DNA from 4 places in the Nocardioides renjunii genome. Region 1 is predicted to be linked to each of the others. Evidence: predicted binding sites of a transcription regulator. Region 1 holds the regulator's gene; each other region holds the start of a gene.

Region 1 (4,203 bases):
GTCGGCTCGCCCTTCGACTACGGCCAGCAGTCCATCCTCTACGTCGCCCGCCACCTGCCGCAGCCCGGCCGCGACGGCCTCGGTCCCGCGCAGCTCGACGAGATCTGCGACCTCGTCGACGCCGCCGACGGCCGCACCCTCGGCCTCTTCTCCTCGCGCCGCGCCGCCGAGACCGCGGCCGAGGCGGTGCGTGCCCGGCTGCCCCACCTCACCACGCTCGCGCAGGGCGACGCCCAGCTGCCGGAGCTCGCCAACCAGTTCGTCGAGGACCCGCACACCTGCCTGTTCGGCACCCTGTCGCTGTGGCAGGGCCTCGACGTCCCCGGCGACACCTGCCAGCTCGTGATCATCGACCGGATCCCGTTCCCGCGTCCCGACGACCCGCTGATGTCGGCGCGGCAGAAGGCCGCGGACCAGGCCGGCGGCAACGGCTTCATGCAGGTCGCCGCCACCCACGCCGCGCTCCTGCTTGCCCAAGGCGCTGGGCGGCTGATCCGCACCACGACCGACCGCGGCATCGTCGCCGTCCTCGACCCCCGCCTCGAGACCGCGCGCTACGGCCGGTTCCTCAAGGCGTCGCTCCCGCCGATGTGGTCGACGACCGACCCCGGCCTCGTCCGCCAGGCGCTCAAGCGGCTCGGCCAGTCCTGATCGTCGCGCTCGTGTGATCGGCGGCCGTGCGCGGGCGGCGTACGTCATGGCCCGCGGCGGCCTACGTCATGGCGCGGGGTCGCTCCGGCCGCCGTCGCCCATGACGTACGCCGACAGCGTCATGGCGTGCGGTCACCGGGACGACCAGCGGCCATGACGTCCGGCCGTGACGGCGTACGGATCAAGCCGGCTCGTAGCCGAACACCTGGTAGTCCCGGCGGTACAACCGCGCCACCAGCTCGCGCAGCTCGGCGGACGCCTGCCGGTCCCGCCCGCCGGGCGCCGTCTGGTTCTGCGGCCGGGTCGGTACGGCGGGCGCACCGATGCGCTCGCACACCTCGGCGAAGTCCCGGTCGAACGTCTCGAGGCGGCCGACGAAGTCCACCCGGTTGAGGTCGATCATCCGGCTCTGCAGCGTCAGGTGCTGGTCGGTCCCCGGCACCGCTGACAGGTCCTGCGCGGCGGTCCAGCGGGCGAACTCCTCGACCGTCTGCATCCGCTCGTGCGTCGCGGGGTCGAAGTCGTAGTAGTTGTGGTCGACGACCTTGTCGTGCCACGCGGAGACGAAGCGGTCGAGCGGGTCGCGCACGAACGCGAAGGCGAGGTAGTCGGCGAACGCGGCCAGCGGGTAGTGCACCCGCATCGCGTGGTCGACGTCGAGGGCCACGCCGTGCGCCTCGCAATGGTGCCGGATCGTGCGGGTCGCCACCTTGGCGACGCGGTACCAGACGAACCGGTGGCTGTGGCTGATGGTCAAGTTGTACGCCAGCGGGCTGAGCCAGCCGGACTGCTCGCCCGCGGTGGCGAGCCGGGCGAGCTCCGCCTCGCCGGCCGGGGTCAGCCGGCGCCGGTTGCCCGGGCGCGTCCGGAACAGCCCGGCGTCCGGGATGGCGTCAGGACCGGTGGGCGACATCGGCGCGAGGCTACACGGCCCCGCGCGCGACGTACGGTCAGAGGCTGCGGAGCACCGCGGTGACGACACCGAGGATGGTGGCGTTGTCACCGGGGATCGGGTCGTAGGCGTTGTTGTGGGGGAGGAGCCACACGTGGCCGTCCTTGCGCTGGAACGTCTTCACGGTGGCCTCGCCGTCGATCATCGCGGCGACGATCTGGCCGTTGGTCGCGGTCTGCTCCTGGCGGATGACGACGTAGTCGCCGTTGCAGATCGCGGCGTCGACCATCGAGTCACCGGAGACCTCGAGCAGGAAGAGCGTGCCGTCGCCGACGAGCTGCTTGGGCAGCGGGAAGACGTCGGTGACCTGCTCCTCGGCGAGGATCGGGCCACCGGCGGCGATGCGGCCGACGACCGGGATGTTGACGGCGGTCGGGGCGAGGTCGCCGATGCCGGTCTCGTCGACGCTCGACTCCTCGCCGCTGGAGATCGAGCGACGCGCGGCCATCACCTCGGGCAGGAAGACCTCGAGGGCGCGCGGCCGGTTGGGGTCGCGCTTGAGGAAGCCCTTGCCCTCGAGGACGCGCAGCTGGTGGGCGACGCTCGAGGACGACGTGAGACCCACTGCCTGGCCGATCTCGCGCATGCTCGGCGGGTAGCCCTTGGTCTCGATCGAGTCCTTGATGGTGGCGAGCACGCGCTGCTGACGCGGGGTCAGTCCGGTGGCGTCGGGAGGTCCGTCGGGCATCTCGACGACGTTGTGGTCCTCGTTCTTGGCCATCTCGGTCAGGTCCTCCCGGGCGTGGTGGCCACCTCACGGACGACCGGGATCGGTCGGAGGTGGCGGGTGCTGACACCGTAGACCTCCCGGGCCGGCGGGATCAAACACCTGTTCGAACTCCGCGTGTCGCTCTCACGCAGGGCGGTCGAGGGGGTTGTCCCGAACGATTGTTCGAACAGGTCCTTGAATTGTTCGAACACGTGCTCTAACGTCGTACACATGTTCGATCGAACGTCTGATCGACACCCGGTGGCCCAGGCCGCTGTCGGTGGCTCCGACTAGACATTCCTTCGACACCCACGACCGGCTGATTCTTCCCCAGGAGGCCACCATGAGCACCCTCAGCCTTGCCCCCGTTTTCGCCGCAGCCCCGACCCGCACCCGCTCGACCGTGCGGTTGTCGCGGCGCGGCCGGCTGGTGGTCTTCCTGACCTCGCTGTTCCTCGTCCTCGCCGTCGCCTTCGTGCTCGCCGGCGGTGCCGTCGGCACCGATGAGGCCGGCCAGGCGGCTCCGACCGAGATCGTCCAGGTCACCCCGGGCGACACCCTGTGGGGGATCGCCAGCGACCTCGCGACCGACGGCGACGTCCGGTCGATGATGACCGAGATCGAGCGGCTCAACGCCCTCGACTCCGCCAGCCTCTCGGCTGGCCAGAAGCTCCGCGTCCCGGTCGTCACCGACTGACGCAGAGGCCTCCACCAGCCGCTTCGACCCCGGCTGGTGGACCAAGGGGAAGGCGAGGGGCGGGCCTGGTGGCCCGCCCCTCGGCGCCATTTGCGGGCCTTGCCTTGTGGGTGGCGGCACATGGCTTCTGGCGCTCGTGGGTGGCGGCAGATCGCGCGCGATGCACGTGGGTGGCGGCACATTGCTTGCGCGGCCGTCTGTTCGATGTCGTCCGCCGCCACCCTCAGGCGTCTCTCCACAGGTTTGTCCCCGGGGGTGGTTGACCGGTCGCCCGAATGGGTAGTTTCAGGGCTGCTGACGTTGTTCTCGGGAAGGCACCTCATGCACGTACGCCGCGCGCTCGCCGCCGCTCTCGCCGTTCCCCTGCTCCTCGCTGGGTGCTCGGAGGACAAGCCGGAGCCAAAGATGCCCGACCCGCCGCCCACGTCGACGTCTCCGACCGACGAGCCGACGGAGACGGAAACCGCTGAGGCGGAGAGTGCGGAGGGCTTCATCCGGAGGTGGGTGAAGGCCGGGGACGAGATGCAGGTGACGGGGGAGACGGACGAGTACGACGCAATGACTCCTGACTGCGCGGCTTGCCAGTCATTTGTTGCGTCGGTTGCTGACGTCTACGCCGAGGGCGGGAGCGCTAAATTCGCCGGTTCCAAGATCGTCCAGGTCAAGCGCGTGGGGGATGAGCCGCCTACCTTCGACCTGACCAAGGAACTGCCAGAGACTAGGATCATCCGCGGTGATGGGACGACGGAGACGCTTCCGGGCGGCCGCACAACGATCCGCGTGACTCTGGGCAAGAAGCGCGGCGAGTGGGTTGTGACGCATTTCGGAATCCTGTGATGCGGGCTCTCCTAGCGGTCATGGTTCTGAGTTCGTCTCTTGTTGGGTCCGCTCTTCGCGAGCCGCCAGCTGTCGCCGCTTCTTCTTGCATCTCAGTGGGGTGGGAGCAGGCGAATGCCGAGTGCAATTGGACTTACGCGGAGTACTCGTCCAGTTCCAGCTCCGGCGACGGCCACACCTGGGTCGTCACCATCCAGTGCGGCAACGGCGGCATCTGTTCTGAGCAAGTCGAGTGCAACGAGGACGGGGCTGAGGGCTTTGTCCACGACGTCTACATGGACGGCACGGACGTCGGCGACGTCTGCGTACCGGCCGAGGAGGTCGACGAGGTCAACATCACCCAGCTCATCATTCGCG
Region 2 (4,203 bases), 890 kb from region 1:
CGCGCGCCCGCCGGTCCGGACCACGAGGAGCGGGTCGCCGTGCAGGACGACCTCGTGGGGCAGGTCGGGCACGTCGCCGTCGAGCCCGACGTGGCTGACCGCGGGAGGCATGGCCGGCGTCGTGCGCCGGACGTAGGGCGCGAGCGCCGGGAGCCGTCGCGGGTCGATCGCGACGACCGCGTGGTCGGCGTCGACCTGCGCCCGGACCCCGTCCTGCCGGGTCCGCACCGCGGCGACCCGGCCCTCGCGCACGACCAGGTCGGTCGCGTCCGTGCCGGTGAGCACGCTGACGCCGCGGAGCGTGAGCCGGTCGGCCATGGCCGTGCCCAGCGCGGCGAGCCCACCGGGCACGGTCCACGCCCCGAACCGCTGCTCGAGGTAGACGTCGACGCCGGCGAGGACGGGCACGTCGCGCAGCGCGTGGCCGTCCATCACCAGCCGGTGCCCCGCCACCAGCCGCAGCCGCTCGTCGCGGAACGTCCGACGGAGCCTCTTGTGCAGCGACTCGCGGCGGTCGAGCAGGGCGATCAGCTCGCGTGGTGCGACGTCGTCGTCGAAGGGGCGCTCGAACCACTCCTTGCGCAGCAGCTCCCACGTGTCGCCGTACGACGCGACGTGGTCGACCCACTGCTGTCCGAGGCCCGGTCCCAGCTGCTCGAACGCCGCGAGCTGCGCCGCGCGCGACCCGCCGGGCAGCCGCACGGACGACCCGTCGGCGAACCGGTGCTCGCGCACCGGGTCGAGCGGCTGGAGGTCGACCTCGCGCTCGAGCGGACGCCCGGACTTGCGGAAGAGGTCGCGCACGACGGCCGGGAGCAGCGTGCTGCTCGGTCCGGCGTCCCACGCGAAGCCGTCGACCTCGAGGGTCGTCAGGGCGCCACCGAGCCGGGCCGAGCGCTCGAGGAGGGTGACCTCGTGGCCGAGCTTGGCGAGCCGGGCCGCGGCGGCCATGCCGCCGAAGCCGCCACCGATCACCACGACACGAGCCACGGGGGAACCCTAGGACCCGGTCGTGGTCAGGCGGTGGGGTGCACCGGGTCCTTCTTCTTCCACCGGCGCCAACCCCGTCGGACCAGTCGGGTGAGGACGACCAGCAGGACCAGCCCGACGAGCAGCAGCACCCCGGCGATGGCCGCGGCCGCCTGCGGGTGCTCGAGGGAGAACCACACGACGCCGAGCACGGCGGCGTCCTCGGTGAGGCTGGCGACGACGTTGGTCACCGGCTCGGGGGAGGAGTTGATCGCGAGCCGGCCGCCGGCCTTGGCGAGGTGGCTGAGCAGCGCGGTGCCGCCGCCGACGACGCCGAGCACGGCCTGGTCGAGCGAGGACGCGTCACCGGCGAGCAGGATGCCGATCACGGCACCGGCGGTGGGTCGGATCGCGGTGGAGAACGCGTCCCACGTCGAGTCGATGTAGGGGATCTTGTCCGCGACGAACTCCATCGTGAAGAGGAATCCGGCCACGGCGAGGACGTCCCACCGGCCCAGCACGTCGGGGATGTCTGCGACGGTGCCGAAGCGGTCGGCGAGGCCCAGCACCAGGACGACGAGGTAGGCGTTGATGCCGCTCGCCCACCCGCTGGAGAAGGTCAGTGCGAGGGCGTCCACGCGTCGATCCTGCCAGCCTCGTCCGACGTCACGGCTCGTCGACCTCGGACTGCACCTCGGGCTCCACCTCGACCTCGACGGCGCCCGTCATCGCGACCAGCTCGTCATAGGTCGAGGAGAACACGGCCGCCGGGTGCCCGGCCGCCGCCCACACCACGTCGTGCTGTCGCAGCCACGGGTCGATCCACGTGCGGATCGGGGCGGGGTGGTCGATGGGGGAGACGCCGCCGATCACCTGGCCGGTGTGGCGGCGCACAAAGTCGGGGTCGGCCCTCTTGAGGCGACCCACGCCGATGCGCGCCGCGACCGCCCCGGTGTCCACGCGGTGGGCGCCCGAGGTGAGGATCAGCACCGGCTCGCCGTCGGCGTCGAAGAGGAGGCTGTTGGCGATGGCGCCGACCTCGCAGCCGAGGGCCGCCGCGGCGAGTGCCGCGGTGTGGGCGCTGTCGGGCAGGATGACCACGTCACCGGTGCCGCCGCGCCGGGAGAGCTCGCCTCGGAATGAGGCGACGGATGCGTGCTCGATCGACATGATGCGAGCCTAGCGACGACGACGACTGCCCAGGGGGACATCAGATGGCGCGCGACCTGCCCGGACCTGTGCTCAACAGCGTGCGAGCGCTGGGCCTGATCGTGGCCACCTCCGGCGTGATCACCCTGCTGATCTGGTGGATGCGCGACGAGGTGGTCCTCGGCTGGGCGGAGGGCAACCCGTCGGCCCAGGACATCCTCGCCCAGGGTGGGATCGAGCAGCTGCGCGAGAGCCCGATCGTGCCCGGCTTCGTCGCGCTGTCGGTGGTGGCGTTCGTCGGCTTCGCCCTGCTCGCGCTGGTCCTCGGCTCGTTCTTCCTCGGCGGGCACGCCTGGACCCGGCCGGTCCTCGCCGCCACCGCCGGCGTCGGCGTCCTCGTCGGCGCCGTCTGCCTCGACGCGCACCTGCCGGTGATCTTCGTGGTGCTCTCCGCGCTGGTCATCGTCGAGGGCCTCGCCCTGGTCTTCTTCCTCTGGCAGCGCGAGACCACGTCCCACCTGCGCGACGACTGACCGATTGGCGCCGCGTCCGCCGGATCGGTGGACGGGCCTTGACGCGTTGTCGGTGGGGGGTAGTACCGTTCTGGGTGTTCGAACACATGTTCGATGCGACCCGGGTGGCGGTGACCTCGACCCCCACCTCCGCCCGGGTCGGCCCCGGGGTCGACGGATGTGTCGAGGAGGCGCGATGAGGCAGTACGACGACCCCGTCGAGGTGCGACGAGGCGAGGCGGAGGACCCCGACCAGTTCCTGTGGCGCGGGCGGTTGTGGAAGGTGCGGGCGATCGTCGCCCACTGGGTGGAGACCGGCCCGTGGTGGCAGGGGCGGGGCGACGACGGTGCGGTGTCCGACCCGGTGGCCGACCTGGTGGCCGAGCGCGAGCTGTGGCGGGTGGAGGCCGGCCGCGGCGAGCAGGAGACCTACGGCGTCTTCGACCTGTCCTTCGACTGGACCGACGGGCGCTGGCAGCTCGTCGGCTGCCTGGACTGAGGGGAGCGACGTGATGACTCCCCACCTGCTCCCGGCCACCGCCCACCACTACCTGCAGCGGTCGGCGACCTCCCTGCACGACGCGATCACCGCACGCGACGTGCCCACCCGCTACGCCTGCGCCCACGTCGCGGCGCTGTGCGCCGCGGCGGCGCTGCTCGCGGCGCGTGCCCGGCCGGCACCGCGCGGTCGGCGGCAGAAGAACGCGTGGGTGCTGCTGGCCGAGGTCGCTCCTGAGCTGTCCGAGTGGGCGAGCTTCTTCGCCGCCGGCGCCGCCAAGCGGGCCGCCGCCGAGGCCGGGTCGACGCGCGCCGTCACCGAGCGCGAGGCCGACGACTTGGTCCGCGACTCCGACCGGTTCCTGGCGGTGGTCGAGCAGGCGCTGGGCCTGGTGCCGCACGCCAGTGTCGCCTGACCCGTTCGTCCACCTCCACGTCGCTTCCGGCTACTCCCTCCAGTACGGCGCCTCGCACCCGCACGTCCTGGTGGAGCGGGCCGCGGAGCAGGAGATGGACACGCTCGCGCTCACCGACCGCGACGGCACCTACGGCGCGGTGAAGTTCGTCCGCGCCGCCGAGTCGGCCGGCATCCGCCCGGTGCTGGGTGTCGACCTCGCGGTCGCGCCGACCGGCCCCGGTCCCGCAGGCGCGGGTCGACCGGCCCCGCGGCGTACACCCGTGCGTGGCGGCGCGCTGCGCGACCCCTCCTCCCAGCAGGGTGGCAGCGCCCGGGTGACGTTCCTCGCCAGCGGGCGGACCGGCTGGGCCGCGCTCTGCCGGATGGTCTCCGCGGTCCACCTGTCGGGGGAGCGCGGCCGTCCGGTCGCCACCCTCGACGTGGTGGCTCCCCACCTCGCCGGCGGTGACGTGCTCGTCCTGCTCGGCCCGTCCTCGGAGCTGGGAGTCGCCGCGACCCGGCGCCGTGACGACCTCGGGCTCGCCGCGCTCGCTCCCTGGCTCGAGGTCGTCGCCCGGGAGAACCTCGTCGTCGAGCTCGTCTCCCACCGGCTCGGTGGCCGGCAGGGAGCGTGGGGACCGGGCTCGTCCCCCCACGCGGCCCGGATGGCCGGCATCG
Region 3 (4,203 bases), 1.0 Mb from region 1:
CGTGGTGGTCGGCCAGGACGGGGGTGATGTCCTTGAAGACGACGCCCGGCGTGGGCCAGTCGGCCACGTCGACGGTGAGGCGCGCGAGCGCCTCCTGGGCCGTACGCCGGTCAGGCATCGCCGGGCTCCGCAGCGCCCGGCTCCCCGACGACCGGTGAGTCGACGCGCGCGATGGCGGCGCGGGCGATCTCGATGGTCGTGCCGGGCGCGATCTCGAGGCGGGCGCGGTCGTCCACGAGCGAGACGACGGTGCCGTAGACGCCCGACGACATCATCACGCGCTGGCCGACCTCGATGCTGTTCTGGAGCGCGGTGACCTCTCGCTGGCGGCGCTGCTGGGGGCGGACCACCATGAACCAGAACAGGGCCAGGATGGCGACCAGGGGCAGCAGGGCGGCGAGATCGTTCACGGTCGGGGCTCTCCTCGGAGGGATCGGGTGAGGGATCGGGTGGCGGAGCGCGTGGAGTCTACGCGGACGCCCGCCGGCCTCACACCTCGTCGAAGAGCGTGGAGTCGACCGTCGGCACCGCGGGCGGGGTGAGCCCCAGGTGGTGCCAGGCAGCGGGGGTCGCGACCCGGCCGCGAGGGGTGCGGGCGAGCATGCCCATGCGCACCAGGAACGGCTCGGCGACCTCCTCCACGGTCTCCCGCTCCTCGCCGACGGCGACGGCCAGGGTGGAGACCCCGACCGGTCCCCCGCCGAAGCGGCGGCACAGCACGTCGAGCACGGCGCGGTCGAGGCGGTCGAGCCCCGACTCGTCGACCTCGAACAGGTCGAGGGCCGCCTGCGCCACCGGCAGCGTGAGCACGCCGTCGGCGCGCACCTGGGCGTAGTCGCGGACCCGGCGCAGCAGCCGGTTGGCGATGCGCGGGGTGCCGCGCGAGCGCGACGCGATCTCGCTCGACCCCTCGGCGGTCAGGTGCACGCCGAGCAGTCCCGCGGAGCGGTGCACGATCTGGTCGAGCTCGTCGGGCTCGTAGAACTCGAGGTGGGCGGTGAAGCCGAACCGGTCGCGCAGCGGGCCGGGCAGGAGGCCGGCGCGGGTGGTGGCCCCGACCAGCGTGAACGGCGGGATGTCGAGCGGGATGGCGGTCGCGCCGGGTCCCTTGCCGATCACGACGTCGACCCGGAAGTCCTCCATGGCCATGTAGAGCATCTCCTCCGCCGGCCGCGACATCCGGTGGATCTCGTCGACGAAGAGGACGTCGCCCTCGTTGAGCCCCGAGAGGATCGCGGCGAGGTCGCCGGCGTGGGTGATCGCCGGACCGCTCGTGAGGCGCAGCGGCGTGCTCATCTCGCTGGCGATGATCATCGCCAGCGTGGTCTTGCCGAGCCCCGGCGGGCCGGAGAGGAGGACGTGGTCGGGGGCGCGGCCGCGACGGCGGGCGGCCTCGAGGACCAGCCCGAGCTGGTCGCGCACGCGCACCTGTCCGACCACCTCGTCGAGGCTCTTGGGCCGCAGCGCCGCCTCCACCACGCGCTCGTCACCGTCGGCGTCGGCGTCGGTGAGGCGCTGGAGGTGCGACAGCTCCGCGGCCGTCAGGTCGAGGTCGGAGTCGAGGTCGGAGTCGAGGTCGGTGTCGTCCCAGTCCATGTGCTCGTGTCCTCGCTCAGGCCTTGCTCAGGGTGCGGAGCGCGGCGCGCAGCAGGGCGCCGACGTCGGGCGCGTCGCCGGCCTCGGGCGCGACGGCATCGACGGCCTTCTCCGACTCCTTGGCCGACCAGCCCAGGCCGATGAGCCCCTGCTGGACCTGGTCGCGCCACGCGGGGACCGCGGCAGCCACGGCCGCGGGGTGGTGCACGCCGACGGGCGGGCCGATGCGGTCCTTGAGCTCGAGGATGATGCGCTGGGCGCCCTTCTGGCCGATGCCCGGCACGCGGGTGAGGGCCTTGACGTCCTCGGTGGAGATCGCGCGGCGGACGTCGTCGGGGCTCATCACCGCGACGATCGCCTGGGCGACCTTGGGGCCGACGCCCGAGGCGGTCTGCACGATCTCGAAGATCTGCTTCTCGTCGTCGTCGAGGAACCCGAAGATCGTCAGGCTGTCCTCGCGCACGACCATGCTCGTGGGCAGCGTCGCGGAGCGACCCACCCGCAGCGTGGCGAGCGTGCCCGGGGTGCACATCAGCTCGAGGCCGACTCCGCCGACCTCGAGGACGGCGCTGTTGAGCGTGACGGCGGCGACCTCGCCGCGGACGAAGGCGATCATCGGGTCCTCACCGTGGTCCTCCTCTGGATCGCGCGCGCCTGGGCGGCGGCAGCCTCGAGCCGGTTGCTCGCCGCGCCGCGCCACACGTGGGTGATGGCCAGGGCGAGGGCGTCGGCGGCGTCGGCCGGCTTGGGCAGCTCGGTGAGCCGCAGGATGCGCACCACCATGGCGCCCACCTGCGCCTTGTCGGCCCGGCCGTTGCCGGAGACGGCGGCCTTGACCTCGCTCGGGGTGTGCATGGCGATCGGCAGCCCCCGGCGCGCGGCCACCACGAGGGCGATGCCGCTGGCCTGGGCGGTGCCCATGATGGTGCTGGAGTCGGACCGGGCGAAGACCCGCTCGACGGCGACGGCGTCGGGCCGGTGTTCCTCGATCCAGGCGTCGAGGCCGCGCTCGATGGTCACGAGGCGCTCCGCGATCGGCAGCGTTGAGCTGGTGCGGATCACCCCGACGTCGACCATCGACAGGGGTCGGCCGACACTGCCGTCGACCACGCCGACACCGCACCGGGTCAGGCCGGGGTCGATGCCGAGCACGCGCACGCCTCACACCTCTCGCCGACCGGATCCGTCCGAACACCTGTTCGTGCGGCCACGCTATCCCGCGGCGTCGGCGCCACGGCGCACGACACGCGCGGCGGCAGCTCCTGCGGGTCAGGCGTCCGCGGCCTCGAGCTCCGCGAGGACGTCGGCGGGGACGTCGACGTTGGTGAAGACGTCCTGGACGTCGTCGAGGTCCTCGAGCGCGTCGACCAGGTGCATCACCTTGCCGGCGCCGGCGGCGTCGACGGGGATCTCCATGCTGGGCACGAACTCGACGTCGGCGGAGTCGTAGTCGATGCCGGCGTCCTGGAGGGCGGTGCGGACGGCGACGACGTCGGTGGCCTCGCTCTGCACCTGGAAGACGTCGTCGAGGTCGCTGACCTCCTCGGCGCCCGCGTCGAGGGTGGCCTCGAGGACGTCGTCCTCCGAGACCTCACGCACCGAGCCGTCGTGGTCCTGCGACTTCGGCACGACCACGATGCCCTTGCGGGTGAACAGGCGCGAGACGGACCCGGGGTCGGCCATCGTGCCGCCGTTGCGGGTCACCGCGGTGCGGACCTCCATGGCGGCACGGTTGGTGTTGTCGGTGAGGCACTCGACCAGGATCGCGACGCCCTGCGGGCCGTAGACCTCGTAGGAGATCGTCTTGTAGTCGACACCACCCGACTCGGCACCCGAGCCGCGCTTGAGCGCGGAGTCGATGTTCTTGTTGGGGACCGAGTTCTTCTTCGCCTTCTGGATCGCGTCGTAGAGCGTCGGGTTGCCGGCGGGGTCGCCCCCGCCCTGCTTCGCCGCGACCTCGATGTTCTTGATCAGCTTGGCGAACAGCTTGCCGCGCTTGGCGTCGATCGCGGCCTTCTTGTGCTTGGTCGTTGCCCACTTGGAGTGGCCTGACATCGGAACCTCTGTCTTCTCGTCGTTCGGGTGTACGTCGTCAGGCCGAGCGCACCAGGTCCACGAACATGCCGTGGACGCGGTCGTCGCTGCCGACCTCCGGGTGGAACGAGGTCGCCATCAGGGGGCCTTGACGGACCGCGACGATCCTACCCGCGGCGGGACCGTCCTCGACCCGAGCCAGCACCTCGACGTCGTCGTCGACGGCATCGACCCACGGGGCGCGGATGAAGACCGCCCGCACCGGGTCGGCCAGCCCGTCCACGTGCAGGTCCTCCTCGAACGAGTCGACCTGGCGACCGAAGGCGTTGCGGCGCACGGTGATGTGGAGGCCGCCGATGGTCTCCTGGCCGGCCGCGCCGTCCTCGATCCGGTCGGCGAGCATGATCATCCCGGCGCAGGTGCCGAAGGCGGGCAGGCCTCCGCGTACGGCCTCGCGCAGCGGCTCGAGGAGGTCGAAGAGGGTCGCCAGCTTGATCATCGTGGTGGACTCCCCGCCCGGGATGACGAGCCCGTCGCACGCGGCGAGCTCGGCGGGACGGCGTACGGACACGG
Region 4 (4,203 bases), 1.8 Mb from region 1:
CGGCGCTGGGCCGCGACTACTCCCGCACGTGGGCGGAGCTGACCGTCGTGCGCGACCTCGACGGCCGCACCACGCAGGAGGCGCTGGACGCCGGCGTGCCGCCCAAGCAGGTGTGGGCGGCCGTGTGGCGCCAGCTGGAGCTCCCCGCGAGCGAGCGGTGAGCAGCCGCGTCGGGACCGACCTCGACCTCGAGGCCGTCCAGCGCCGCACCGTCCGCACGCTCGTCGTCGCCCAGGCGGTCGGCGCGGTCGGCGTCACCATCGGGGTCGCGACCGCCTCGCTGCTGGCCCGCGACATCTCCGGCAGCGAGACGATGGCGGGGCTGGCGCAGACCTTCCAGGTCCTCGGCACCGCCGCGGCGGCGTACGCCCTCGCGCGGGTCATGCGACGGCGCGGTCGGCGCGTGGGGATCACCCTGGGCTACCTCGCGGGTGCCACGGGTGCCGTCCTCGCCGTCGTCGCGGGCGTGGTCGACTCCATGCTCGTGCTGCTGGGCGGCGCGCTGCTGCTCGGGGCGACGTCCGCGGTCAACAGCGGCTCCCGCTACGCCGCCACCGACCTGGCCGCCGAGGAGCACCGCGCCCGGGCGCTGTCCGTGGTCGTCTGGGCCACGACGATCGGCGCCGTCGCCGGGCCCAACCTCGTCGGGGTCGGCGGTGCGACGGCGCGCCGGCTCGACATCCCCGAGCTCACCGGCGGCTTCGCGATCGGGGCGGTCGTCCTGGTCCTGGCGGCCGGGTGGGTGTGGCTGCGGCTGCGGCCCGACCCACTGCTCCTGGCCCAGCACACGGCGGGCGTGGTGCCGGCCGACGGGCCGGAGCCACGCGGCCGCTTGTGGGGACGCTTCGTCGCCGTGGTCCGCGACGTCCCCGCCGTCGGCGCCGCGGTGGTGGCGATGGCGTGCGCGCACGCGGCGATGGTGACGGTGATGATCATGACGCCGCTGCACATGGAGCACGGCGGGGCGCACCTCGAGGTGATCGGCTTCGTAATCTCCATCCACGTGCTCGGGATGTTCGCGTTCTCCCCCCTCGTGGGGTGGGCCGCCGACCGTCGCGGCCGCTCGGCGGTCCTGGTGTCCGGGGGAGTGGTCCTGCTGGTCTCGCTCGCGCTGTGCGGGCTCTCGCCCGAGGGCTCGTCGTGGCAGATCTTCGCCGGGCTGTTCCTGCTCGGGGTCGGCTGGTCGTGCGCCACCGTCGCCGCCTCGACGGTGATCGCCGACCGCACGCCGATCGAGGCGCGCACCGACGTGCAGGGCACCTCCGACATGGCCATGGCCCTCACCGCGGCCGGCGGCGGCGGGCTCGCCGGGGTCATCGTGGGCGCGCTCGGTTACCCGGCGCTGGCGCTGTTCGCGGCGCTGCTGGCGGGCGCGGTCGTGGTGGCAGGGCGGCTGACCCGCGCACCGGCCTGACCCGCCCCCGACCGGGTGGGCGACACGCCGGGCCGGGAGCCACCGTCGAACACCTGTTCGGGCTACTGTCTGTCCACAGGTACGACGAGGGGCGAGGTTGTCCACAGCGTCGGCCGTCCTGATCAGGGGCTGTCGGTGGCTCGCCCTAGCGTCGAAGACGTACCTCACACATCACGACGAGAGAACGGGACACAGCAATGGCTGGTGCAGACCGCGAGAAGGCCCTCGACGCCGCGCTCGCACAGGTGGAGAAGCAGTTCGGCAAGGGCTCGGTCATGCGACTGGGCGACGAGACGCGTGCCCCGCTCGAGGTGATCCCCACCGGGTCGATCGCCCTCGACGTGGCCCTCGGCCTCGGCGGCCTGCCCCGCGGGCGCGTCGTGGAGATCTACGGTCCGGAGTCCTCCGGAAAGACGACGGTCGCCCTGCACGCGGTGGCCAGCGCCCAGGCGGCCGGCGGCATCGTCGCCTTCATCGACGCCGAGCACGCGCTCGACCCCGACTACGCGAAGAACCTCGGCGTCGACACCGACGCGCTGCTGGTGTCCCAGCCCGACTCCGGTGAGCAGGCGCTCGAGATCGCCGACATGCTGATCCGCTCGGGCGCCCTGTCGCTCATCGTCATCGACTCCGTGGCCGCGCTCGTGCCCCGCGCGGAGATCGAAGGCGAGATGGGCGACAGCCACGTCGGCCTCCAGGCCCGCCTGATGAGCCAGGCGTTGCGCAAGATGACCGGTGCCCTCAACAACTCCGGCACCACCGCGATCTTCATCAACCAGCTGCGCGAGAAGATCGGCGTGATGTTCGGCTCGCCCGAGACCACCACCGGTGGTCGCGCGCTGAAGTTCTACTCCTCGGTGCGCCTCGACGTGCGCCGCATCGAGACGCTGAAGGACGGCACCGACATGGTCGGCAACCGCACCCGCGTCAAGGTCGTCAAGAACAAGGTGGCCCCGCCGTTCAAGCAGGCCGAGTTCGACATCATGTACGGCAAGGGCATCAGCCGCGAGGGCGGCCTGATCGACGTCGGCGTCGAGGCGGGGATCATCCGCAAGGCAGGCGCCTGGTACACCTACGAGGGCGACCAGCTCGGCCAGGGCAAGGAGAACTCGCGCAACTTCCTGCGCGACAACCCCGACCTCGCCAACGAGATCGAGAAGCTGATCCTCGAGAAGCTGGGTGTCATCCCGGCCGTCGACAAGCCGGCCGACGACCTGAGCGACGAGCCCATCGGGGTCGATGACTTCTGAGTCGCGTCCCGCGCCCGACTGGGTCGGTGACGTCGGGCTCGGTGTCCGGGCGTGGGTGGGGGAGACCCCACCCACGCCGGCCGAGGCGTCTCCGGAGCGCTCCGCGGGCACCGCGGGCACCGGGCGCGGCAAGGGCGGCCGGAGCGGCAAAGGCGGCCGGAGCGGCAAGGGACGCACCCGGACGTGGGAGGAGCGGGAGGCCGCCCGGCTGGCCCGCGAGGAGGCGGCGGCCGCCGAGGTCGAGGCCAACCCGGAGGCCGTGGCACGCAAGATCCTCCTCGACACCCTCACGGGGCAGGCGCGCACCCGCCGGGAGCTGGCCGACAAGCTGGCCAAGCGCGGGGTCCCCGACGACCTCGCCGCGGGGCTGCTCGACCGGTTCACCGAGGTCGGGCTGATCGACGACGGGGCGTTCGCGCGGCAGTGGGTCGAGAGCCGGCACCGCAGCCGTGGCCTCGCGCCCCGGGCCCTGGCCCAGGAGCTGCGTCGCAAGGGTGTCGACGACGAGGACACCAAGCTCGCGCTCGAGCAGATCGACGAGGCGGACCAGCGCCACGCCGCCCGTGAGCTGGTCGACAAGAAGCTGCGCTCCATGCGGGGGCTCGACACGCAGGCGGCGACGCGTCGGCTCGCCGGGATGCTCGCGCGCAAGGGCTACTCCGCGGGGCTGGCCTTCTCCGTGGTGCGCGAGGCGCTGCGCGAGAGCCACGACGAGGTCGACGACCTCGAGCCGCCCGACGTCTGAGACGGGCCGGACCGCCACTTCCACCCCGCCGCCGGGCTCTGGTGGGATGGGTGGGTGAGCAACGAGCGCGAGGTCCTCACCTACGAGCTGTTCGGCACGGCCACGCGCGAGCTGGCGCAGGAGGTCGCCGACTCCGGCTTCGAGCCCGACATCATCCTGGCCATCGCGCGGGGCGGCCTGGCGCTCGGCATGGGTCTCGGCTACGCCCTGGCCGTGAAGAACATCTCGGTCGTCAACGTCGAGTTCTACACCGGCGTGGACCAGCGCCTCGACGTGCCGATCATGCTCCCGCCGACCCCGGCCGCCGTGGACCTCTCGGGCCTCAAGGTCCTCATCACCGACGACGTGGCCGACACCGGGCGCACCCTCGAGCTCGTGCACGACTTCCTGCGCGGGCACGTCTCGGAGGCGCGCACCGTGGTGGTCTACGAGAAGCCGCAGTCGGTCATCAAGCCCGACTACTCCTGGCGTCAGACCGAGCGCTGGATCGACTTCCCGTGGTCCTCCCTGCCACCCGTGGTGCCCGGCCGCCTGGCGCACTGACGCCGGTGGACCGCACGACCGTCCGGGTCCGGGCCGACGACGACGAGCTCGTCGACGCGGTGCTCTCCGGGGAGTCGTGGGCCGCGGCCGCCCGGCGCATCGCCGCGCCGACGGGGAGGACGCCGGTCGCCACGGACCTGTCCGGGGCGGTCAAGGAGTTCGTCGTCGACCGCGACGTCACCGTCGACCTGCGGGCGATGACCCGCGGCGACCTGCCACTGCTCGCGCGGTGGCTCGCCTCGCCCCACGTG

The links. Region 1 encodes LexA, which represses DNA repair genes until DNA is damaged. Its sites were predicted from a motif close to TCGAACANNTGTTCGA; they were not measured.
Region 2: SHK17_RS13155 (DUF6504 family protein) is a predicted target of LexA. The motif match lies at 2,730-2,745, and genes of this name have one in related genera.
Region 3: ruvC (crossover junction endodeoxyribonuclease RuvC) is a predicted target of LexA. The motif match lies at 2,784-2,799, and genes of this name have one in related genera.
Region 4: recA (recombinase RecA) is a predicted target of LexA. The motif match lies at 1,460-1,475, and genes of this name have one in related genera.

What each region holds. Positions count from the first base shown of each region.
Region 1 covers NZ_CP141058.1:3,649,440-3,653,642, reverse strand. Annotated here, with positions in the region: gene SHK17_RS17520 (ATP-dependent DNA helicase) at 1-651, shown strand, start outside; gene SHK17_RS17515 (sulfotransferase family 2 domain-containing protein) at 833-1,564, opposite strand; gene lexA (transcriptional repressor LexA) at 1,602-2,324, opposite strand; gene SHK17_RS17505 (LysM peptidoglycan-binding domain-containing protein) at 2,656-3,009, shown strand; gene SHK17_RS17500 (hypothetical protein) at 3,265-3,846, shown strand; gene SHK17_RS17495 (hypothetical protein) at 3,942-4,203, shown strand, end outside.
Region 2 covers NZ_CP141058.1:2,759,478-2,763,680, reverse strand. Annotated here, with positions in the region: gene SHK17_RS13175 (phytoene desaturase family protein) at 1-990, opposite strand, end outside; gene SHK17_RS13170 (DUF4126 domain-containing protein) at 1,017-1,607, opposite strand; gene SHK17_RS13165 (YbaK/EbsC family protein) at 1,636-2,139, opposite strand; gene SHK17_RS13160 (hypothetical protein) at 2,184-2,651, shown strand; gene SHK17_RS13155 (DUF6504 family protein) at 2,827-3,129, shown strand; gene SHK17_RS13150 (SAV_6107 family HEPN domain-containing protein) at 3,143-3,544, shown strand; gene SHK17_RS13145 (DNA polymerase III subunit alpha) at 3,534-4,203, shown strand, end outside.
Region 3 covers NZ_CP141058.1:2,649,411-2,653,613, forward strand. Annotated here, with positions in the region: gene SHK17_RS12580 (adenine phosphoribosyltransferase) at 1-118, opposite strand, end outside; gene yajC (preprotein translocase subunit YajC) at 111-410, opposite strand; gene ruvB (Holliday junction branch migration DNA helicase RuvB) at 490-1,596, opposite strand; gene ruvA (Holliday junction branch migration protein RuvA) at 1,613-2,212, opposite strand; gene ruvC (crossover junction endodeoxyribonuclease RuvC) at 2,209-2,754, opposite strand; gene SHK17_RS12605 (YebC/PmpR family DNA-binding transcriptional regulator) at 2,866-3,651, opposite strand; gene pdxT (pyridoxal 5'-phosphate synthase glutaminase subunit PdxT) at 3,689-4,203, opposite strand, start outside.
Region 4 covers NZ_CP141058.1:1,847,312-1,851,514, forward strand. Annotated here, with positions in the region: gene SHK17_RS08815 (DUF3046 domain-containing protein) at 1-161, shown strand, start outside; gene SHK17_RS08820 (MFS transporter) at 158-1,414, shown strand; gene recA (recombinase RecA) at 1,612-2,664, shown strand; gene SHK17_RS08830 (regulatory protein RecX) at 2,654-3,409, shown strand; gene SHK17_RS08835 (phosphoribosyltransferase) at 3,464-3,952, shown strand; gene SHK17_RS08840 (GNAT family N-acetyltransferase) at 3,958-4,203, shown strand, end outside.